One region of the Paenibacillus sp. FSL H8-0457 genome, then DNA from elsewhere that is predicted to be linked to it. Evidence: predicted binding sites of a transcription regulator. Region 1 holds the regulator's gene; each other region holds the start of a gene.
What was found. Region 1 encodes Rex, which represses fermentation and respiration genes when NADH is low (regulators of the CRP and FNR family bind a similar motif). Its sites were predicted from a motif close to TTGTGAAATATTTCACAA; they were not measured.
Positions count from the first base shown of each region.

Region 2: a site for Rex is predicted at 3,056-3,073, ahead of nirB (nitrite reductase large subunit NirB). Genes of this name have one in related genera too.
Region 3: a site for Rex is predicted at 2,070-2,087, ahead of pflB (formate C-acetyltransferase). Genes of this name have one in related genera too.
Region 4: a site for Rex is predicted at 1,859-1,876, ahead of ric (iron-sulfur cluster repair di-iron protein). Genes of this name have one in related genera too.

Region 1 is NZ_CP150293.1:2,562,298-2,568,454, reverse strand. Features, by position in the region: gene MHI43_RS11350 (AAA family ATPase) at 1-1,264, opposite strand, end outside; gene MHI43_RS11345 (hypothetical protein) at 1,257-1,790, opposite strand; gene MHI43_RS11340 (DUF5590 domain-containing protein) at 2,049-2,567, opposite strand; gene MHI43_RS11335 (amidohydrolase) at 2,599-3,900, opposite strand; gene MHI43_RS11330 (redox-sensing transcriptional repressor Rex) at 3,875-4,540, opposite strand; gene dinG (ATP-dependent DNA helicase DinG) at 4,606-6,157, opposite strand, start outside.
Region 2 is NZ_CP150293.1:2,388,934-2,395,090, forward strand. Features, by position in the region: gene MHI43_RS10390 (sugar phosphate isomerase/epimerase) at 1-37, shown strand, start outside; gene MHI43_RS10395 (trehalose utilization protein ThuA) at 81-803, shown strand; gene MHI43_RS10400 (uracil-DNA glycosylase) at 981-1,643, shown strand; gene MHI43_RS10405 (helix-turn-helix domain-containing protein) at 1,798-2,118, shown strand; gene MHI43_RS10410 (hypothetical protein) at 2,302-2,979, shown strand; gene nirB (nitrite reductase large subunit NirB) at 3,159-5,597, shown strand; gene nirD (nitrite reductase small subunit NirD) at 5,692-6,009, shown strand; gene MHI43_RS10425 (formate/nitrite transporter family protein) at 6,054-6,157, shown strand, end outside.
Region 3 is NZ_CP150293.1:2,398,028-2,404,184, forward strand. Features, by position in the region: gene adhE (bifunctional acetaldehyde-CoA/alcohol dehydrogenase) at 1-1,844, shown strand, start outside; gene pflB (formate C-acetyltransferase) at 2,163-4,409, shown strand; gene pflA (pyruvate formate-lyase-activating protein) at 4,453-5,178, shown strand; gene MHI43_RS10455 (extracellular solute-binding protein) at 5,402-6,157, shown strand, end outside.
Region 4 is NZ_CP150293.1:3,277,952-3,284,108, forward strand. Features, by position in the region: gene MHI43_RS14590 (Ig-like domain-containing protein) at 1-1,679, shown strand, start outside; gene ric (iron-sulfur cluster repair di-iron protein) at 1,906-2,604, shown strand; gene MHI43_RS14600 (methyl-accepting chemotaxis protein) at 2,807-3,676, shown strand; gene MHI43_RS14605 (DUF421 domain-containing protein) at 3,857-4,579, shown strand; gene MHI43_RS14610 (diaminopimelate epimerase) at 4,734-5,615, shown strand; gene MHI43_RS14615 (class I SAM-dependent methyltransferase) at 5,596-6,157, shown strand, end outside.

The DNA.
Region 1 (6,157 bases):
TCTCCACGATGTTCAGCGACTGCTCGAAGTCATTGCTGGAGCCCGTGCTTCGGCCCCCGTAATAGATCTCTTCGGCGGCCGCGCCGCCAAGAGCGATCATAATCTGCTCTTCCAGGAAGGTTTTTGTGTACAAATACTGTTCCTGCTGCGGATTATGGCGAACATAACCAAGCGCCTTGCCGCGCGGGCTGAGCGCGACTTGCTTCACGCTGCCTGGGCGCACCAGCTCTGCCATGATAGCATGTCCCAATTCGTGGATGGCAACACGCTTTTTCTCCTCCAAATTCGATTCACGGTCGGAACGCTCGCCCATCATGACCTTGTCAATCGCCATGGACAGATGACGCTGATGGATAAATTGTTCGTTCTCGCGCATCGTATAGATGGCGGCTTCGTTCATGACGCTCTCCAGCTGTGCACCCGAGAAGCCGTAGGCTTCCTCTGCTATTTTCTCCAGGTCGACATCTTGATGCAACGGCTTATTGCCCGCATGCAGGTTCAAGATATGCGTCCGGCCCTTCTTATCAGGCAGATCCACTTGAATATGGCGGTCGAATCGTCCTGGTCGCAGCAGCGCGCTGTCCAGCATTTCTTTACGGTTCGTTGCGGCGATCACCAGAATGCGAGGCGTGTCCTGCGAATAGATGCCGTCCATTTCGGTCAGCAGCTGATTCAGCGTCTGGTCGTACTCTCGCTGTTGGCCGCCTTCGCGTTTACCGCCGATGACGTCGATCTCATCGATGAAGATGATGGCATTTTGCTTGTTTTCTTTGGCCGCGCGGTTGCGGGCATCCTTGAACAAATCCCGGATACGCCCTGCACCGACGCCGACATACATCTCCACGAATTCACTGCCGGAAGCAGCGACAAATATAGAATCGGTATAATGGGCAGCGGCCTTGGCCATCAAGGTCTTCCCTGTTCCCGGAGGCCCTGTGAGAAGAATCCCCTTCAATGGACGTATGCCGAATTTCTTGATGTCTTCGTGACGAATCAGAAAATCCAATGCTTCCCGCAGCTCCTGCTTAGCGTTATCCTGCCCGCCGATTTCCTCGAACGTCAGCTTGGCCGGGCCGCTCTTCTTCCGCTTTCGCTCATTTCCGGCACCAACCGCGATGCCGCCCTTCATCTTGGCTATAAACAGCAAGCCGCCTACGAGTCCTGCCGCTATTAAGAGAGGCACGATGTTCACGCCGACAAACACAAGGAATACCAACAAAACCGGAATGAAGCCTAACATGATTTCTTTTGCTAATTTAGGCATGATTCCACACCTCCATTTTGCCAGGTTGACGCGGCAAGATTATAAATTTACCAGACTTGCCGTCCGACAAGCTGACATAGACATTGGTGTCATCGATCGTTGCTTTTGCTTTCAAATTCGGCGACTGGGCAGCCAGCTGCTCGAGCGATGATTGAATATCGGTATACTGCTTATTGTCCATCGCTTCGGCAACCGACAGCATCGCTTGCTCCCACCATTGATCCAATGCTTCCGAGGAATGGTCCTCCACCTGGATTCTCAATTCCCGCTTGCCGATCACGGACTTGCCTTCCTGCTTAATATGCTGAACCAAACCTTGTAAATTCGCATCCGGAGCCAAATCAAGATTCAAAGTCACGGTATCCTGTTTAATATCTATATGAGAACTTTTCACGCCGTCGTATTGTGACACAACAGTTGCGAGCGGATTCTGCAAAGCCATCTGCCGATATAGAAACCAACCGCCAAAGAGGACCGATGCTGAGATCACGACAGTCAGCATGATAGGTACAATGCGCAGTTTCATGAAGTTCCTCCTTTAATTCCAATATGAAATTTTGTATAGCAATTGCAGCACAAAAATACATATAACAACGATATATAGTGACGCATGTAATTGATCTGCTCAATTCGTACAAGTACGAGTATATCACATCTTATATACTTTTTCATGCTTGTCTGTGAAAATATTTAGAACAGTTTTACCAATTTATTTCTGTATGCGCTTACATATTTATGTGCCAAAGAGGCATCCCTATAAGGGGACGCCTTTTCATTTGTTTTCTTATTGATTAGGAAGAATAATATCATTTCCGATGGCGTTTCCGTCTTGAAAACGATAGAATCTGTAACCGCGCTGACCGTTGTTTTCATATTGCAGCTGCCAGGCATACTCGCCTTCATACATTCCCGGCAGCAATCGCTTGATGACCGCACCCGGCATTTCGTTTCGGATCTGGTCCCGCATCACGGCCTCTGACATGCCCGTATTCAATAACACCGACTGAACGGCATCTGCCCCTTCTACAGGAACGTTATCGTCCGTAAACTTCACCCAGACCATGCGGTCTTGATTGTCTTTATCTTTCCCGCTGACCACCCAATAGTTATTGTCCTCGCCCCATACCGATTTATAGGTCTTGTCGGACGAGACCAATTGGCCATGCTGTTTCGCTGCAAGGATCGCCATTCTTTCTTCATTCCACGTATCTTTCATAACATAGGAATAATAGAGCTGTAGGCCAAGCAATAATAGCAGGACGCCGGACACGCTTAGCAATATCCACTTCGTTTTTTTCTTCAAATCCGTCTTCCTCGCTCCCCTTGATTATTCCCTAGAGGGTTGTAAGACGCTCAAATGCACGCTGCGCTTCCCGGCGGATGCGTTCCTCGTCGAGAGTAAGGCTCGCGCCATTCTTCACCACCTGCTTGCCGTCAACCCATACATGCTCTACATCCTTCGCGCTGGCAGAGTAGATCGCGTGAGAAATATAGTCGGTCCGCGGAAGGAAATGCGCCTGATCCGTATTCAATGCGATCATATCGGCTTTCATCCCAACCGCGAGCATACCGATATCCTCAAGGAAAGCGGACCTGGCTCCGTACTCCGTACCCATTCGAAGCGCTTCGGAGGCCGGAATGGCTGTCGGATCCCCGCTCACTCCTTTATGGATCAGGGCAGCCAGCCGCATCTCTTCGAACATATCCAGGTTATTGTTGCTAGCAGGTCCGTCGGTACCGAGCGACACCGTTATGCCGGCTTTGAGCAGCGCAGGTACGCGGGCGACTCCGCTCGCAAGCTTCAAATTGCTTCCGGGATTATGGGATACGGCTACTTGATGCTTGGCCAAGACTTCGATTTCTTCATCGGTCAGATGAACGGCATGCGCAAGGAGCGTAGGACGGGAGAACATGCCCAGCTTCTCCAAATGGGCAACGGGGCGAAGCCCGTAGTCCTTAACATTCTGAGCCACTTCCGTTTCCGTTTCGGACATATGGGTATGCAAAGGCAGGTTCAAGTCATGGGATGCTTGAACGAATTTTTCGATGAAATCCGGCGGGCAGGTATAAGGCGCGTGCGGCGAGATCATCGTCGTAATTCTGCCGTCAGCCTTGCCATGCCAATCCTTCGCGAATGCCACCGCCTCATCCAGCTTCTGCTGCTGTACCTCGGGCGGGCATAAACCGATTACGCCGCGCGTCAGGACGCCGCGCATTCCCGAGTCCTGGACAACCTTCGCGACCTGATCCATATGGTCATACATATCCACAAACGTCGTGGTTCCGCCCTTGATCATCTCCAGCACGGAGAGCGATGTGCCCCAATATACGTCGTCTGACGTGAATTTGGCTTCCATCGGCCACATTTTTTCCTGAAGCCATACCTGCAGCGCCAGATCGTCCCCATAGCCTCGAAGAAGCGACATGGCGGCATGTCCATGCGTGTTCACCAATCCAGGCAGGAAGAACAGATGGGTTCCGTCGATAATCTCTGTTCCCTCTTCCACGACGGGCTCCTCTTCGCCCAGGTACGTGATCCGGTCGTTCTCGACCACCATATATCCGCGCAGCACGGATCGGTCTTCCTCCAGTACTGCAAACGTTCCGTTCTTAACCATCCACTTCGTTGTTGTCATGTGCTGCATCCTCCTTGCCGTTATCCAAATAATAGGCCAAACTTTGCAAATCCGTTGTAAAATCAGCCGTATGAATCCGGATATGGGCTGGGGCTTTCAGGATGGTTGGCGCAAAGTTCAGAATCGCCTCGATCCCTGAGGCGATAAGCTGATTCGCTACGTTCTGCGCTTCGAAATCCGGAACGGTAATAATCCCGATTCGAATGCCGTGCTCATGAACCGTCTTCTCCAGCTCTTCCATCGGCTGTACGACCAAATTGTTAATTTTCATACCAACTTTGGGAGAATACGAATCGAAAATCGCCACAATCTTCATATTATCCTTCAGGAATGCATTGTAATTCGATAATGCATGTCCAAGATTACCGGCCCCGACCAATGCGACATTGATCTTCTGGTCCAGCTTCAGAATCTGGCGAATCTTCTCGATCAGATAAGAAACATCATATCCGATCCCTTTCCGTCCAAAATCACCGAAATACGCCAGGTCCTTACGAATTTGAGCAGGATTGAGGTCCAGCTTCTGTCCCAATTCCTGGGAGGAAACCGTGGAAACCTCCCTCTTCTGAAGCTCATTCAAATAGCGCAAGTATACAGGTAATCTGCGGACCACGGCTTCCGAAATTTTTTCCGATTTCATGCATGCTCCCCCTAATAATAGGTTAATAACTACATCTTTTTTTGTTGATCGTGCTTGGTTTCACTTTATTCAGCTTGGTTCCCCGCGCTTGCCTCTTCCTGCAGCCATTCCGAAATTCGGGGTACGATCCCCTCTGTCGACATGTGCTCCATCTTCGGCCCCGGCAAGGAATATAAGAAATACTTCCCGTAATAGGATTCAATGACCCGGGTATCGTACACGATCACGATCCCTTTATCTTGTGCTGTTCGCACCAGGCGCCCAAACCCCTGTTTGAAACGAATGACCGCTTGCGGAACCGAAAGCTTCATGAAGGGATTCTTCTTCTGCTGCTGCAGCAGTTCGCTCTTGGCTTCGACCAAGGGGTGATTCGGCGGCTGGAACGGCAGCCGGACGATGGCAAGACAAGTCAGCGCCTCACCCGGGATGTCTACCCCTTCCCAGAAGGAGCTGGTGCCCAGCAGCACGGAAGCGCTGCTGTCCTGAAATCTTCGGATTAACTTGGTACGGCTGGTTCCGTCCATCCCTTGTCCCAATACCGTGATGTCGCTTGATGCCAGCGCTTCTTTCAGCGGCTCGTGCACCTGGCGCAGCATCCGGTACGAAGTGAACAGGACGAGCATGCGGCCATGCGTAGCGACGGCCGTATCGGCTAAAGACTTCACGAGCGTATTCACAAAGAGTGCATCCCCGACCGATCCCTTCACGCTCGGAAAATCGCGCGGCACGACAAGAAGGGCTTGTTCCCTGTAATTAAACGGGGACGGGAGCTGAACCGTGTTCAGGTTCCCCGCTTCAGCCGCTTCCTGAAGACCCAGGTTCTCGATCATGAACTGAAACGATTTGTCCACCGACAAGGTCGCCGATGTCAGAATCACGCTTTGTTTCTTGTCAAAAAACAATTCCTTCAAATGAGAGCTCACGTCGACGGGCACGGCATACAACTGCAGCGATTTGCTGCGGAAATTGCCATTCGCCTCCATCCAGTATACCGTGCCCTCATCGTTCAGGGCCATGAAGGAGCGCAGGTCTTCGCGATGCGCGGCCAGGTCCTTAAATAGGCCCGATAGGTCGGTTAACAGGCTGTCCGCGCTGTAGTCATCCAAATCTTCCTTCATTTCGGCGATCAGCTTATCGCCCTTGCGCACGACATCGCCCAGCGTCAGATGAATTTGATGCTCCAGTTCGGCCATCGAATCCCAATCCTTCGGCTTCTTCAGCGGGGACAGGCGGAGCGAGAATTGGCCGGCATCTCCCGGAGAAGCGTCTCCGCGTTCCGGAAGCAGTCCGAACAATTGATCGCTGAGCCGATCCCAATTCTCTTTTACGGTAATCAGGTCCGGATACAAACGGTCGATGACGGAAGACCATTCGACTGCCTTCTCGTGCGGCGAAGCTTGCAGCAGCTGGCGCAGAGCCGGGAGCTGCCCGCTTCGGCTGTCTTTGTACAAACGGGTCAAGGTATGGACCACCGAAAAATACTTCATCTGCAAGCCAAGGTGCTTGCCGGCGACATCCTCAAGATGATGCGCTTCGTCGATGACGAGGCGCTCATAGCTTGGCAGCAGCTGATGATTCGCCTTCACGTCGGTGAACAGCTTCGAATGGTTCGTAATG
Region 2 (6,157 bases), 170 kb from region 1:
GATCGAAGAGCCGCTCGGAGAAATGTGGTGGGTCTAACAGCGTAGAGAATAACGAATAAGCAATTAGGGGGAACAGCAACATGCTTAACGTAACCATATGGAATGAATTCGTGCACGAGAAAATCCATGATGAGGTTCGGAGCGTTTATCCGACGGGCATTCACACAGCTTTGGCGGAGGGTCTGCAAAGTCCGGATTTCATCATTAGAACGGCAACGCTCGACCAGCCGGAGCATGGATTGACGGACGATGTACTGGATTCAACCGATGTGCTGTTGTGGTGGGGGCATATGGCTCATGACCAGGTTAGTGACGAAATCGTAAGCAAGGTCGTAAAACGCGTGCAGGATGGTATGGGATTGATCGTTCTCCATTCCGGACATTTTTCCAAACCGTTCAAAGCTTTGATGGGCACGAGCTGCGATTTGAAGTGGCGCGAAGCAGGAGAACAGGAAATTATTTGGAGCGTGAATCCGACGCATCCGATTGCGGCGGGGATTACGGGACCGATCATCATCGAGCACGAGGAAATGTACGGGGAGTTCTTTGACATTCCGGCCCCCGATGAGCTGGTATTCGTCAGCAATTTCGAGGGCGGGGAAGTGTTCCGCAGCGGATGCACATTCAAACGCGGGCATGGGAACATTTTTTACTTCCGTCCAGGGCATGAGACCTATCCAACCTACTACAACCCCGAAGTGTTGAAAGTGATCTCCAATGCGATTAACTGGGCTCATTCCACGGCAGGCAAGCAAACGTTCGGCAACAGTCAGCCGGTTCGCGCGCTTCCCGTTTTAGTCTAAGCTTTTAAACAGCGCATTATCTTAATCATCAACGAACGAGCCGTTCAAGGTACAGTCCTTGTTCGGCTCGTTTTTTGGTATGTTGGGGCTGCTTTTTCGAAATGTTTTTGCTCAGCTGGGGATAGAATATACGTGAATATGGGGTATTGTATGATATAGGAGAGGGGGGCTGTACACATGAACGAAGTACAAAGCGCACCTGTAAATCCCGCAACCATCGCCATATGCCGGGCGAGGCTCGTCCACCAACCCGTTGAGGGCTTCCTGCTCGGAAGGGGAGTCCGCTTTGCGAAAATCATGTTCATCGGGGAAGCGCCCGGGGCTCATGAAGTTTTGGAAGGCAAACCTTTCGTTGGACAGGCCGGACAAGAGATGAACGCGTACCTGGAACGTCTGAAACTGACGCGGGGCCAGGTATATATTACCAGTGCCATGCGAAGCAGGCCCTACAAGGATAAAGTGCTCGTGAGGCCTTCGGGCGAGAATGTCATCAGCCGATCGAATCGCACGCCGACCAAGGCGGAAATTTTGGCGCATGCGCCTTTGCTTGATGAAGAGATCCGATGGGTGGGCCCGGACATCCTGGCACCAATGGGAAATACCGCGCTGCACCGGTTAATCGGAAGCCATGAAACGGTGACGTCGCTGCACGGCAAGCTGATGGAGGGCCCGGTTCAGCAAGCGGCTGATCCGGAAAATCCCGGAGAAGGCTATGTGTTTTCACCGGAGACCTATAAGATATTCCCTCTGTTCCATCCAGCGGCGGTGCTGTATAATAGGAAATTATCCACTTTGATTGAGGACGATTTGGATATTTTGGCTCGGATATTAGGGGGATAAGCGCTGATTTTCTGGGAAAAAGGGGCTAGGAGGTTTTCAGCTTCTCGAAAATATGCTAAAATGAAACATACTTACAATTCGTAAGTTTTCTAGATTTCTGGGTAAGCTTATGAGTTTCTATAAACAAGGTGACTTCGTAAAGAGGTGAAGGGATATGGAAGTTACAAATGTTACGATGTGTCCCCGTTTCGAATCGGCCTTTTCTTTTCTGGGCAAACGGTGGAACGGCTTGATTATTCAAACGCTGATGAGCGGACCTAAGCGCTTTAAGGATATTTCGAATTTGATTCCGTCCATGAGCGATAAAATGCTCTCCGAGCGGATGAAGGATTTGGAATGCGAAGGCATACTGATTCGTCATGTCTATCCGGAAACTCCGGTACGTATTGAATATGAACTGACTGAAAAAGGCAAAGCACTGCGTCCGGTGATGGAGCAAATTTCATCCTGGGCAGAACAATGGATCGACAGATGAGTCATCTTAAGACTCCCGTTGACGATTAAACCCTGGCATGAGATATCCTCATTTCAGGGTTTTTTTTCTAACCGGAATGGCTGATTTTTCGTTTCGTCCTGCAAAAATATCCGGACATGCACCAAGCTGACGCACCTTCTATATGATGTAATAATCCAGGCGGCATATCAAGGAGGCGAGCCCATGATCAAGCGAACGAATATCTCCCGGTTCCATTATGGACAAGAGGACATCTCAGAGCTTGAAAACGCTTCATTACAAGTGCTTCATATATTTGAGAAAACCAAGCGGGTGCTGAGCCAATATGTACCGGAATCACTGTGGTCGGCCGTGTGTGGAACAAGCCCAGACGCTGTAACATCTGTTAGCCAAAACGGCACCGCTCGGGTCGACATGTTCCAGAAATGGGTCAAGGCTCCCGGCGGATGGAAGTTCATTGGTTATGAAACCGAAACATTGAATTCGTCTTCCGAGCAGAATAAGGGACGGATGGGAAGATTCCTGCATATGATCATCTGGTCGCTCTACGAGAAAATCGTGATGCTGCATCCCTTCCTCGGCAGCGAAGCGTTCTTCGACGGGGAGGAGCTGGACGTGATCGCCCATTATTTTGTGCCAACGTATATTAGTGCCGTGCCTTTGGTGCAGCAAGGAAAAGCCTATAAGACCATTCAGGCCGGCATCGTACTGTACCAGGAGCATATCGAGGCGCCTGCCGTCATCATGCAGTCGGAAGGAGGCCTTTTGGAGGGGAACTGGATGACCGGGGTGAACCTGGATGCGGGGGGATTTGCCGGAATTCGTCCCTATTTAAAAGTGCCCGGCGGCGAACGAGCCTATATGGAAGCCGAAATCATATAGCAGGCCGTCTTTTTAGGATAACCTTGTTCCAATCGGACAGGGTTATTTGGTATTTTTATTTAAATTTTAAAGATCAATGTGAAATAAATCACAAAAATATATGCCTTTACACGATATAATTTACTTGTAAGCAGTGAAATACACGAGCACCAGATCACGTGTTGGGGAGGAATCAAACGATGTCCAATATAAAGAGAGAAAAGTTGGTTGTCATTGGCAACGGTATCGCAGGCATAAGCACGGTCGAGCAAATCATTAAATTGGGTGGGAAATTTGACATCACCGTCATTGGACAGGAGCCTCACCCGAACTACAATCGCATTATGCTGTCCTATGTGCTGGAAGGCAGTAAAACCTTGGACGACATCGTATTGAATGACTGGAAATGGTACGAGGAGAATCAGATCAACCTGCATACGGGTGTGACCGTCACCGCCATCGACGGGGAGCGCAAGGTTGTAACGGCCGATAACGGATTGACGGTTCCTTATGACAAAGTGATTATAGCTACAGGTTCGAAGCCTTTTATATTGCCTGTACCGGGCAGTGACAAAGAGGGAGTTATCGGATTTCGAAACATCGCCGACTGCACGCAGATGCTTCAAGCCGCCAAGGCATACAAGAAAGCGGCCGTCATCGGAGGAGGGCTGCTGGGTCTGGAAGCTGCGAAGGGATTGGTCAGCCTGGGCATGGAGGTGACGGTGGTTCATCTCATGCAGGATTTGATGGAGAGCCAGCTGGATTCCATGGCATCGGGGATGCTGCAAAAGGAGCTGGAGCGGCAGGGCATCCGGTTCTTATTAGGCAAACAAACCACGGAAATCATGGGCGATGAGAGGGTCACGGGGCTGCGGTTCAAAGATGGAGATGAGCTTGAAGCGGAACTGGTGGTCATGGCCGTGGGTATCAGAGCGAACGTCGCCGCCGCCCAAGCGAGCGGTATCGAAGTGAACCGGGGAATCGTAGTCAACGATTATCTTCAGACCTCCTGGCCGGATGTGTATGCGGTTGGCGAATGCTGCGAGCATCGGGGGGCATGCTACGGCCTGGTTGCGCCGTTGTTCGAGCAGGGACAGGTTCTTGCCAAGCATCTCTGCGGCGTGGACGGCCAGCCTTACGAGGGCAGCATCGTATCGACGAAACTGAAAATCAGCGGCGTTGATGTATTCTCCGCAGGAGAGTTCATGGAGCAGGCTGAACACTCGGTGATCGTGGCGAAGGACGATTGGCGCAAGACTTATAAGAAAATCCTGCTGCGCGACAATATCATCGCCGGCGCGATATTGTTCGGAGATGTCAGCGATTCGGCCAGCCTTCAATCCATGATACGAAAAAAGACGGCCATGACCGAGGAGATCTATCATTCGATCATGGGCACCGAATGTGCAGGGAAAGGAAACGTCAAGGCCTTCTCGCTGGATAAGATGCCCGACGATGAAATCGTCTGCGGCTGCAACGGCGTAACCAAAAAGGCCATTGTGGATGCCGTGACGCTTCAAGGCCTCACGACGGTGGACGAAATCAAAGCTTGCACGGGAGCGACCCGTTCTTGCGGAGGCTGCAAGCCAGTCGTGGAGCAAATCCTTCAGAGCGTACTGGGCGATGGCTTTAAGACGGCAGGCAAACAAGGCATATGTCCGTGCACCACGCTCGACCGGGACGAAATCGTCGCCGAAATCAGCGCCAAGGGGCTGACCACGACGAAGGAAGTCATGCATGTTCTGAACTTCAGCAACCCTGAGGGCTGCTCGAAATGCCGTCCCGCCATCCATTATTATCTGGCCATGCTGAATCCGGTGACCCATCAGGAGGAGAGGGAATCCCGCTTCGTCAACGAGCGGATGAACGCCAACATTCAGAAAGACGGCACTTACACGGTAGTGCCAAGAATGTACGGCGGCGTTACCACGCCGGAGGATTTGAAGAAAATCGCGGACGTATCGCTTAAGTACAATGTTAAGGTCGTTAAGGTAACCGGCGGACAGCGTCTGGATCTGATCGGCGTGAAGAAGGAAGATCTGCCAAGCGTATGGGAAGAGCTGGATATGCCGTCCGGTTATGCTTATGCCAAATCGCTGCGGACCGTCAAGACCTGCGTAGGCTCCCAATTCTGCCGCTTCGGCACGCAGGATTCGATGGGCATGGGTGCATTCCTCGAGGAGAAATTCGAGCGGCTGGACTTTCCGGCGAAGTTTAAAATGGCGGTCAACGGATGCCCGCGAAATTGTGCCGAATCGTGCACGAAGGACATCGGGATCGTTGGCAATGACGGCGGATGGGAGATATTCGTCGGAGGCAACGGCGGAACGAAGGCCCGCCTGGCCGATTCGTTCTGTAAAGTGAAATCGGACGAGGAATTGATCGAGATCTGCGGCGCCTTGATGCAGCACTACCGTGAAACCGGCAAGTACCTCGAGAGAACGTCGGAATGGGTAGAACGTCTGGGACTGGAACAAATCCGTGCGGCAGTCCTTGATGATGCTAAACAGCGTAAGGAGCTGGTGGAAAGAATAGAGCTGGCCCTGCAGCAAGTCGAAGATCCGTGGAAGAAAGTGCTGAACGACGATAAGCTGCGCAATACGCTGTTCCAGGACGCAAGACCGGTCGGCAGCAAGTAATCGAGGGGGAGAACGATTCCCCCCTTGGCTGCCGGATTATAGAGAGCTTATTGCTGGGATAGGAATCGAACAAGAGAAGTGGAGGCTGCGCATTATGGAAACCGGAACTTATATCACGGTAGGGAATGAACATGAATTTCTGTTGCAACTCGGAAGGGTGGTCCAAATCGGTGACCGGGAGATTGCCGTCTTCCGAACCTCGGATCATCAATGGTTTGCTCTGGAGAATAAAAGCCCGCATCCCAAAGGAGGTCCGTTAGCCGAAGCCATCGTATCCGGGCATTACATTTACGATCCGTTATACGATTGGAAAATCGAGCTTTCGACAGGGCTTGTGCAGGCTCCGGATAAGGGCCAAGTACGGATATATCCGGTTCGCGCCGTGGATGGAAAGGTTGAGGTAGGTGTATAAGGCCGTAATAAGCATCAACAGACGAAACCAAGAGGTGGTAACCCATGTTTAACAATGATGTGGAAGCCGTCGTCCATGCCGCGGTCGCGAAAAAAGAGCAGATGAACAACAACTTGCTGCGCTACATGGTATCGGCCATGCTGGCCGG
Region 3 (6,157 bases), 160 kb from region 1:
GCGCATCCGAGCAAGCGGTCATTATCGAGGAGCCGATCTATCATAACGTGAAGAAAAAAATGATCGCCAGCGGCTGTTATTTCGTGAACAAGGAAGAGCTGGCGAAGCTGACTGCGCATGCCATGGTAGCGGATAAATGCGCCGTCAATCCTACCATCGTCGGACAGCCGGCAGCCAAGATTGCCGAGGCTTGCGGCTTTGAGGTACCGGAAAGCACCAAGATCCTGGTCGCCGAGCTGGAGGGAGTCGGTCCTGCTTATCCGTTGTCCGCCGAGAAGCTGAGCCCGGTGCTGGCCTGCTATAAAGTGAAAGATGCGGAAGAGGGCATCACGCGCGCCGAAGAGATGGTTGCTTTTGGCGGCATGGGCCACTCGTCGGTCATCCACTCGCACAATGAGGACGTCATCCTGAAATTCTCGGATCGCATGAAGACCTGCCGCATCCTGGTCAACCAGCCTTCTTCGCAAGGCGGCATCGGGGATATCTACAACACGAACCTGCCATCGCTGACGCTCGGCTGCGGTTCGTATGGCCGGAATTCCACGTCGTCGAACGTGACGGCCGTCAATCTCATCAACGTGAAAAGGGTGAACCGCAGAACCGTGAATATGCAGTGGTTTAAAGTGCCGGACAAAATTTACTTTGAAAAAGGCTCGACGCAGTATCTCGCCAAAATGCCTGACATCACCCGCGTCGCGATCGTAACCGACCCCATGATGGTGAAGCTGGGATATGTGGAGCGGGTAGAGCATTACCTGCGTCAGCGCAGACTGCCGGTAGCCATCGAGGTGTTCTCGGAAGTCGAGCCGGATCCTTCGACAACGACCGTTGAACGGGGTACGGAGATGCTGGAACGGTTCCAGCCGGACTGCATCATCGCCCTTGGCGGCGGATCGCCTATGGATGCCGCAAAAGCGATGTGGCTGTTCTATGAATATCCGGATACGGACTTCAACAACCTGAAGCAAAAATTCATGGATATCCGCAAACGGGTCTATAAATATCCGAAGCTCGGACGGAAGGCGAAATTCGTAGCCATTCCGACAACGTCGGGAACGGGCTCGGAAGTAACTTCGTTTGCCGTCATCACGGACAAAGTGCAGGGAAATACCAAATACCCGCTGGCAGACTATGAGCTGACGCCGGACGTGGCGATCATCGATCCGGAATTCGTGTACACCTTGCCTAAAACGGCGGTGGCCGATACCGGCATGGACGTCCTGACGCATGCGATTGAAGCCTACGTATCGGTGATGGCTAGCGATTACACGGATGGGCTTGCCATCAAAGCCATCCAGCTGGTGTTCCAGTATCTTGAGCAATCGGCGCTGACCGGCGACAAACTCGCCCGCGAGAAAATGCATAATGCTTCGACGCTTGCAGGCATGGCCTTTGCGAACGCGTTCCTGGGCATCAATCACAGTCTTGCGCATAAATGGGGGGGACAGTACCATACGGCGCATGGACGGACCAATGCCATACTGATGCCGCACGTCATTCGCTACAATGCCAAGAAGCCAACGAAATTCGCGGCATGGCCGAAGTACACCCACTTTGTGGCCGATGAAAGATATGCCGAGATCGCACGGATTCTTGGACTGCCGGCAAGAACGACGGAGGAGGGCGTAAACAGCCTGATCGCCGCCATCCGCGAGCTGAACAGCAAACTCGGCATCGAGGAATCGTTCCAGCAGCTGGGCATCGATCCACAGGACTTCGAGAGAAACGTCGAGCATTTGGCGGACCGGGCTTTCGAAGATCAGTGCACGACCAGCAATCCGAAGCTGCCGCTGGTGACGGAGCTGGCAGAAGTATACCGCAACGCCTTCTATGGACGTTTCTAAACAGGAAAGGGCAGAAGGTAGATCCTAAATTCCATTATAAATGGTGGTAGAAGCCAGGGGAGCCCGGAATCAGAGTGATAAAAATCACGGATTACCATAACTTTGTGATTTTTATCACAGATGCTGCGGATCAACAGGACTACAATAAAGGTGTAGCAGAAAGCTGAATCTCAGATCTTTGATATAGAAGCTTGAAGGCACATGGCGGGACAGAGATGCCATTGATCGTGAAAATAATCACATTTAAGATCTGAGATAGATCAATGTGTGTCCCCGCCAGTACCTGCAAGCTGCAGCATAATCTAGGAGGGATTCAATATGTCGGTGATTGAAAAAGAAGTTGGCTGGAAAGGTTTTAAATCAGGTAAATGGACCAAGCGCGTTGACGTTAATGATTTTATTGCAGAGAATATTACCCCTTATTATGGCTCTGATGATTTCTTGGCGGGACCTACGGACAACACCAAGGCACTGTGGGATATCGTATCGGATTTAACCAAGAAGGAGCGGGATAACGGCGGGGTTTTGGACGTGGATGTCCATACGCCTTCCACCATCACCTCCCACCGGCCCGGCTACTTGGATAAGGATAAAGAACAGATCGTCGGCGTGCAGACCGACGAGCCGTTCAAACGCTCGATTCAGCCTTTCGGGGGCATCCGGATGATGATTGATGCGTGCAACGCATACGGCTTCGAAATGCCGCAGGCGGTTGTGGATATCTTCAACGGCATCCGCAAAACGCATAATCAGGGCGTATTCGATGCTTATACTCCGGAGATGAGAGCAGCGCGTAAAGCCGGGATTATTACGGGGCTTCCCGATGCATACGGCCGCGGCCGCATCATCGGCGACTACCGCAGAGTATCGTTATACGGCGTGGACGCGCTGATCCAGGACAAACTGAGAGAACTCGGCGAGCTTGAAGTGGACGCTATGGACGAGCCGGTGATCCGTCTGCGGGAAGAGCTGTCCGAACAAATGCGCGCCCTCAAGGAACTGAAAGAAATGGCCGGCATGCACGGCTTTGACATTTCCAAACCTGCGAATACCGCGAAGGAAGCATTCCAATGGCTGTATTTCGGTTATTTGGCCGCGATCAAGGAGCAAAACGGCGCTGCCATGTCGCTTGGCCGGGTATCTTCTTTCCTCGATATTTATATCCAGCGGGATTTGGCTGAAGGCATACTGACGGAAGAGAAAGCCCAGGAGCTGGTAGACCATTTTGTCATGAAGCTGCGGATCGTGAAGTTCCTGCGCACGCCGGATTACAACGAGCTGTTCAGCGGCGATCCGACGTGGGTGACCGAATCCATCGGCGGCATGTCGTTGAACGGTGAAACGAGAGTAACCAAGAACAGCTTCCGTTTCCTGCACACCTTGTACAATCTGGGACCTGCGCCGGAACCGAACTTGACGGTGCTGTGGTCGGAGAAGCTTCCGGAGGCCTTCAAAAAATACTGTTCGAAGGTATCGATCGAAACGAGCTCGATCCAATATGAGAATGACGATCTCATGCGTCCGATCTATGGGGACGATTACGGCATCGCCTGCTGCGTATCCGCCATGCGCATTGGGAAGCAGATGCAGTTCTTCGGAGCCAGAGCGAACCTGGCCAAAGCGCTGCTGTATGCAATCAACGGCGGGAAGGATGAGAAATCCGGCGCCCAGGTCGGACCGGAATATCCGGCGATCACCGCTGAGTTTCTGAGTTATGATGAGGTCATGAAGCGCTTCAAGCCGATGATGGAATGGCTCGCGAAACTCTACATGAATACCCTCAACGTGATTCACTACATGCATGACAAATACAGCTACGAGCGGATTGAAATGGCGCTTCACGACCGCGATATCCTGCGTACGATGGCATGCGGCATAGCGGGCTTGTCCGTAGCAGCGGATTCGCTGAGCGCGATTAAATATGCGAAGGTGAAGCCGATACGCAATGAGCAAGGGATTGCGGTGGATTTTGAAATCGAAGGCGATTTCCCATGCTACGGCAACAACGACGACCGCGTGGACGGCATCGCCGTTGAACTGGTCGAGGCCTTCATGAGCATGATCCGCAAGCACAAAGCCTACCGCGATGCCATGCCGACCCAATCGGTGCTCACGATTACGTCGAACGTGGTATACGGCAAGAAGACAGGAACCACGCCGGATGGACGCAAAGCAGGCGAGCCGTTTGCGCCGGGCGCAAACCCGATGCACGGACGCGATAAGAAGGGAGCCCTCGCTTCGCTGACTTCCGTGGCCAAGCTGCCTTATGAGGACAGTCTGGACGGCATCTCGAATACGTTCTCGATCGTGCCGAAAGCCCTGGGCAAAGAAAGCGACATTCGGGTAAACAATCTGGTTGCCATGCTGGACGGCTACTTTGGCAGCAAGGCCCATCATTTGAACGTGAACGTGTTTGACCGTGAGCAGCTGATCGATGCGATGGAGCATCCGGAGAATTATCCGCAGTTAACCATCCGGGTATCCGGCTATGCGGTCAACTTCGTCAAACTGACGCGCGAACAGCAGCTCGATGTCATTAACCGTACCTTCCACGGATCGATGTAAGGATGGAAGACAACCATAGCGGATACAGAAAGGATGACGCACCATGCTAAAAGGTCATGTACACTCCATAGAAACGTTCGGAACGGTGGACGGTCCGGGTATCCGCTTTGTGCTCTTCATGCAGGGCTGCCTTCTGAAGTGTCAATACTGCCACAACCCGGATACCTGGGGACTTCATGAAGGACATGAAATGACGGTGGATGACGTGCTGCGAGAGATAGAGCCCTATCTGTGCTACTACCGGTCATCGGGTGGAGGACTCACCGTTTCGGGCGGTGAGCCGACGCTGCAGTATCCTTTTGTCACGGAGCTGTTCAAGGAAGTGAAGCGCCGCTGGAATTTGCATACGACCCTGGACAGCAACGGGTATAACGAGCCGGATAAAATATCGGAATTGCTGGAGCATACCGACTTGGTCCTCCTTGATCTGAAGCATATCAACGATGAGAAGCACATCAAGCTGACAGGCAAGTCCAATGAAAGGACGCTGAAGACCGCCCGCTGGCTGTCCGACCATGGTCGGAACATGTGGATCCGGCACGTCTACGTGCCGGGCATCCATGACAGCGAGGACGATTTGGTGGGGCTCGGTCAATTCATCCGCACGCTGCGCGGCGTGGAGAAGTTCGAGATCCTGCCATACCATCAGATGGGCGTGTACAAATGGAAGGAGCTCGGCATGGCCTATCCGTTGGAAGGCGTACCTTCACCGTCCGAGGAAGAAGTCGCACGCGCCTACCGGTTGATTGGCGAAATTCCCGAGAAATAGCCGTCGGTTTTGAACTCATTTTAGTTGTATAATATTAAACACAATATGTAATCATTAATAACAATAACCTTTCCTCTTTATGGAAGGGTTATTGTTTTTTGTAGAGGATATTATCCCTTGGATAGAAAAATATCGACCTATCGTAAAGTGGAATCGCTTTCTATAATGAAGATGTAAGGAAAGCGCCTATCAATATACAAACACTTCGGGAGGGTCAAAGACAATGAAGAAAAAGGGTCTGGCATTATTCATGTCGCTTTTGTTCGTCTCATCCACGCTTTTGTCTGCATGCGGCGGCGGTGACAAGGCGGCAGAAAAGCCGTCGGGCGGCTCGGAAGGAACGGTGAGCAATGAGCCGTTTGAAATCACCATTCGCCATACGCAAGTAGGCGAATCCAAGAAGTTCCGTCTCGCATTGCTGAACGATGTGGTCAGCAAAACCGAAGAAGCGGTGCCCGGGCTTAAAATCAAGCTGGACGCTGTAGACTCTGAAGTGAATCGTAAAGAGAAGCTGAGAGGCGAGATGGCTGCCGGCAAGCCGCCGGAAGTATTCGACGTATTCGGAAGCCCCGATGCAGGCGTATATTCCAAAGAAGGCTTGATGCTCGATTTGACCCCGATCCTGGATGAGCTCGGCATAAAGGACAAATTTACGACACTGGACCCGTTCACGCATGACGGCAAGATCTATGGATTGCCGATCGGCGGTTCCATCGAAGGTATTTTCTATAACAAGGATTACTTCGCCCAGAAAGGTCTGAGCGTACCCAAAACGTTGGCGGAACTTGAGCAGATCGCCGAAGCCATCAAGGCCGACGGCAAAATTCCGTTCGCGCAATCTTCCAAGGATGCATGGATTCCGCTCATGACCACGAATAACCTGTGGAGTTATTATGCAGGAGCGGAGGTAACTTACGGCTTCAAGACCGGGGAAACCAAATGGACCGATCCGAAAGTCGTGGAAGGCGTGAAGAAACAT
Region 4 (6,157 bases), 720 kb from region 1:
GCCCTTACGGCAACGAAAATGTCACCGTGCAGTGGTCGATCATCGCCGACGCCATGCATATTAGCAGACACGTCAAAGGCAGACACGGGTACGGCGGGATATGGGGCGGAAAGAACACCAGCTTCCATCATAACTTGATCGCTCATAATTCCAGCCGTAACCCGGCGTTTGACAGCACGGCCGGCAACTCCCATGATTTCCGAAATAACGTGGTATACAACTGGGGTTTCTTTGCTTCGTACGGAGGCAAAGGCGCAGTTACCAATATCATCAACAATTATTACAAGCCCGGCCCGGAAACGGAAGTCGTTCGGTTTATGAATGCGGAGAGCACCGGAAGTTACTTTATCGACGGCAACGTCATGGACGGGTATCCGGAATATACGCAGGATAACTGGTCCGGCGTTCATAAATACCCAAATTACGTGAAGCTGGAAACTCCCGCTTCCTTTGCCAATCCATTGCCGACCGAATCCGCCGAAGAGGCTTATGAAGCGGTCATGCAAAGCGCCGGAGCCACCCTGCCGAAGCGGGATGCCGTCGATGCCCGGATCATCCAGGATGTGATCCACCGAACCGGCATGCATATTAACTCCCAGAATGAGGTGGGCGGATATCCGCTCGTGGAGCCGGTTGTTTCTACAATAGAAGATGACGATCAAGATGGAATGCCGAATGATTGGGAGATCGCCCACGGGCTGGATCCGAAAGATCCGAGCGACCGCAATATGACCAATAACGAAGGATTTACGAATCTGGAGCTGTATCTGAATTCCATACCAGGAAACGGATCGGCCAATCCCTCAGCGGTCATTACCGCCCCGGCAAACAACACGGTGGTAAAAGCCGGTTCGAACGTCACGATTGAAGCGTCCGTTTCCGATGAAGACGGCAGCGTAACCAAGGTGGAATTTTACCGGAACGGAGAGAAGGTTGGAGAGGACGAAAGCATGCCGTTCCGCTATCAGTGGACGGACGTTGCGGATGGCACCCATTACTGGGCCGCAAAAGCGATCGACGATACAGGCACGATGGCATTCTCAACGAGCGTGGTCGTTCATGCGAACACTAAAGGGAGCATCAGGCCTTGGAAATCGGCCGATGTCGGCAGTCCGGGAATTCCGGGACACACGCAGCTCGGCGGCGCGCCGGGGGAAGTGACCGTCAAGTCCGCGGGTGATATCGGCGGCACGAAGGACGTCTTTCATTTTGCATATCAGAAGGTAAAGGGAGATGCTGAAATCGTTGCCCGGATTGAAAGCATCACTCCCACAAATGAGGAAGCGGAAGCCGGGATCATGTTCCGCGAGAGCCTGAAAGAGGATGCCCCGTTCGTTTCCCTTGTCGTCCCTTATATTCGCACGGGGAAAAGAGGCGTAACCCTTAGTCGCGCCGAGGAGGGCGGCGAGGTCGCGAGGATTCAGCCGGATCAGGAATTTCAGCTGCCATATTGGATCAAGCTTGTCCGCAAGGATAATCAATTCACATCGTTCGTTTCTCAAGATGGAACCAGTTGGACCACGGTTGGAAACGTCCAAGTCGATTTGCCGAAGCAAGTCTATGTCGGGCTTGTGGCGGATGCGTCTAAAGTTAACAATGAGACGTGGAAATACAATACTTCCACATTTTCCAATGTAAATATCTCGGCGAAGACAGGCATCGGTCCGAAGGCCGAGTAATGTGAACGATGACGAAGAAACTGGGCAGCTTTGAGAACAAAACAGGGATGATTTCATCCATGATTGTTGTTGTCCTGGGTCCCGTTGTCCTTTCGATACTATCGTTCACATAGTGTTACATTTCAGTATGACTGCAATCACATTTGCGGGGATGGGAGTTTCATATACTTGAGTTGTAAGAGTGAAAAAGTTCACAAACACGTATTTAGTCTAGGGAGGTTTGAATATGAGTTCATTCACGCTTCAGAGCCAAGTATCCGATATTGTGACATCCATCCCGCAAACCGCGGATTTATTTCGATCCCTCCGCATCGATTTTTGTTGTGGCGGCCAGGTGCCTTTGGAAGAGGCAGCCAAGCAGCGTCTTTTGGATCCAGCCGCCGTTCTGGAGCAGGTTCGGTCCGTAGAGAGCAAGTTTGCCGATTACCAGGAAAGCCGTCCCGCTTCATTGAAGGAATCCGAACTGATTGATCACATCCAACAAAAACATCATGCCTTCCTACGTGATGAATTACCGGCATTAACGCCCTATGTCACGAAATTGGCCCGTGTGCATGGAGAGCATCATCCCGAGCTGCTTCGCGTGCAGGAGCTTTTTTCGGAATTGAAAAAGGAGCTGCTAGAGCATACGAAGGACGAGGACGAGAACGTATTCCCGCTCATCTTGAAATTTGTGGCGGACCCTAGCCACCAAGCGGCAGCAGAGCTTAAGCCGCACGTGTCCGAACTGGAACATGAACATGCTCATGCCGGCAGCTTGCTGCAGGAGCTGCGGGACGTAACATCCGATTTCGAGCTTCCGGCTGGTGCCTGCGGTACGTATCGGCTTGTCTTTCAACGGTTAGCCATGCTTGAAAAGAACACCTTCGAGCATATCCATCTGGAAAACAACATATTGTTTGAGCGGCTGCGCCAAGCGGTATAACCTTTCGACAACGTCCCTTCCTCACCAAATGAGGAAGGGATTTTTATTGTTCCAGCCCATCATCCTACTCAACGATTCGATGCATTCGGACGATAAATATAGTGATCAGAAGGGAAGATGCAGTTCCCAATGATACGCCAATAAGCTTGATGATACGGTATGGCGGACAATAGCACCCATATGAAGGGTTGGGGGAGATAGCATGAGCAATGTAACTGAAGAACAAACACAGCATGAGATGATAGGGGCCTTTGTCAAGGTAGCTCCACTTCTGAAAAGTCTTACGAATGATGACATCACGATTGGCATATACGACACGGAGAAGCTCATCATCAACATTCCGGGAAGAACCTTTTCGCTGAATGTCAAGCCTGGGGACCCGCTCGTGGAGGGGGATATCGTAACCGATGCCATCCGCAATAATAAAGCTTTATCGGCAGTCGTTCCGAAAGAGCTGTTTGGATTTCCGCTTGCTGCACGGGCGATCCCGCTGCATGACGAATTTGGCAGGGTAATCGGCGGCGTAGGCATGGGTACAAGCCTCGAAAAAGCGAATATGCTGTTTGAGATGGCCGAGAGCTTTTCCGCAATTGTCGAGCAGACCACCGCATCCATTGAAGATATTAGCCAATCCATCGCCCGACTTACCGATCGGGTGTCGGACGTAACCGGTCAAATGTCGGAGGTTAGCTCCAGTGCGCAGCAGATCGGCAAGATTTCCACCGTCGTGAAGGAAATTTCGGATCAGAGCAGCATGTTAGGCCTTAATGCTTCTATCGAAGCGGCAAGGGCTGGGGAAGTCGGTAGGGGTTTCTCGGTCGTTGCCGATGAGATTCGGAAGCTGGCGACAAGCTCCAAAGAGAACGTGGACCAGATTAATGGCATCACCAAGCATATTCAGGAATTTTTACAGCGGCTCAATCATGCTTTTGCCGATATCCACACGCTGACCGATACCCAGTCAAGGACGATTCAGGAGTTCTCGGCAACGATTCATGAGATTAGCATCAAGGCTGAGGAACTGGCACAGGTTGCTGAAGAAACCTTGTATTCCAAAGAAAATAAGCAATAGGATAACTGAAACTCTCCTAATTCTTTAATTTTATTTTGCAAGGAAGAAGAAATACGCTGATGTATTTCTTCTTTTTTATTTGATTGATGATCTCCCTTATATACTCGATCTTGTATAGAGATTGCAGCATAAGGGGAACTTACTGAATATGTCAGATTTTGTGGGAAAGGGCTGAAGGTATTGGATTTTTTTGAAAGCCAAGAAACGCTGACGTCCGTCCAATGGATCTTAAGAGGCATCGTTAGCTTTGTTTTTTTACTTTTAGTAGCGAAAGTAATGGGACAGCGTTCCATTTCTCAATTAAGATTTCTAGATTTCATTGTCGCTCTCATTCTCGGCAATATAATAGCTCACCCGCTCTCAGACGAGGAATTGGGCTTGGAAGGATCTATGATCACCACCATCGTGATCATTGTGCTGTATGTTGCGGCGACATGGTTGAGCCTGAAGTGGCCGTTCATCAAACGTTATATAGATCCGCCACCCATCACGCTCGTTAAAAATGGACTCATCCAATTCCATAACTTGTCTAAAGCTAGGATCTCTGTCGATTATTTATTCTCCGAGCTTAGAAAAGAGAAAGTAGAGGATATACAGAAAGTATCGCTGGCTTTGTGGGAACCGGGGGGAACCATTTCCGTATTCGTGGACACTCCATACCAACCGGTTACTCCGTCTGATATGAACATAGTGACCCAACCATTTACGATCTCGAGGCCGATTATCGTGGATGGAAAAATCGATATGCTGCTCCTTCAGGAAATCGGAAAGGATCTTGATTGGCTCAAATTAAAAGTAACGCCTGCTCATAAGAATATTCAAGATGTGGCATTAGCGACCATTAACGATAAAGAAGACGTGCGCTTCTACTCCAAGCAAGATAGCCAATATACGCATAAATAACTCTTCCGATGATGACGTCGAAAGAGTTTTTTTCTTGCTAAAATGTTGACTATTTCGAAAAGCCATGCTATATTCTCATCATTCTTAATCGTAACAATTACGATTAGAGAACATCAATCCAACTGGCAATCCATTGGAACAGAGGGAGCCCGTGATGAAGCAGAAGATCGATTTTGTGAAATGCAATCCCACGCAGAACATGACGATTCTCATTAACACCAAGCTTCCGCCCGATGAACATAAACGCGTCGCTGCTAAAATCATGTCTTACGACAATGTTTATGCTGAGCAGGTTGGTTTTATCGAACAATCCATGAAAGATGATGCGGATGCGTTTCTGCGGATGGCAGGAGGTGAATTTTGCGGGAATGCTTGCATGGCCCTAGCGGCATACCTGGCTGAGGTCCAGGGGATAAAACGACATCTAACAACTGAGTTTCGACTAGAGGTTTCAGGGGCGGAGCGGTTAGTGTCATGCCATATAACAAAAAACAAGGAGGATTATCGCTGCAGGGTCAACATGCCGCTTCCGGTGAGAATTGATCAAACGATCCTTCAAGACGGGTGCTCCCTTGTTGATGCGGTTGTCGTTCGATACAAAGACTTTGTTCATTTCGTGATTGAAGTGGAGCGCTTCGATGCGCAAATGAACAGCAGCATGTTGGCCATAGCCAAGCACATCGGACCCTTTCTCGATACGAGAATGGTCGGGATCCTGTTATACAACTCCCGCACTAGGGAACTGACTCCGCTCATTTATGTACCGGAGCTTAATAGCGCGGTGTGGGAAAGAGGTTGCGGATCTGGCACCGCTTCCGTAGGCGCCTACTTAGCTTGGAAGCATAAGAGGGGTGTCGAGGCTTCCATCAAACAGCCCGGCGGGACGATTCATGTAAAGGCCCTATTTGATCAAAACCGGTTGACGCATCTGGAAATCGAAGGGTCCGTGGGGATTGCAGCTCAAGGCATCGCATTCATTGATCTGGATGAAGACCATATCGCGGGGGTGGGAAATCGTGAAACTAACCATGTTTGATCAATCCTTGGCTGAATATTTAACAAGGTTTAAGTACTACGCAGACCGCTTCGATGATATTTCCCGTCACCGAACGGAGCTGGAACGTCTGGTCGATGATTATTCAGCATTTATCACCGACCAGTCCAACTCCAATATTTGGGATGAGCTGGAGCGGCAAGGAACTGGAGGTTTAAACGGGCTTGCGGAGGAATTGAGAGCGTATTCGGCACGCTGCGTAGCGACCCTGGAGAAATATCGCGCATTGAAATTGATCAGGGGAGACACGGGGATCACCGATTATTTCAGGAATATCGAAGAATGCATCGAGAAAGAGTTCGGAAGCTTCCAAGTGACTTCGAAGTCGATCATACTGCTGGTTGGCTCCGGCGCATTTCCGATGACGGCTCTATTGATTGCCAAGCGAACGGGAGCCGAGGTGATCGGCATCGACATTGACGATGAGGCCATTGGGCTCGGGGTCAAGGTTATCGAGGCATTGGGCCCGGAGCTGAAGATCCGGCTGATAAATACACCAGTAGAAAATCTTGATTACATACAAG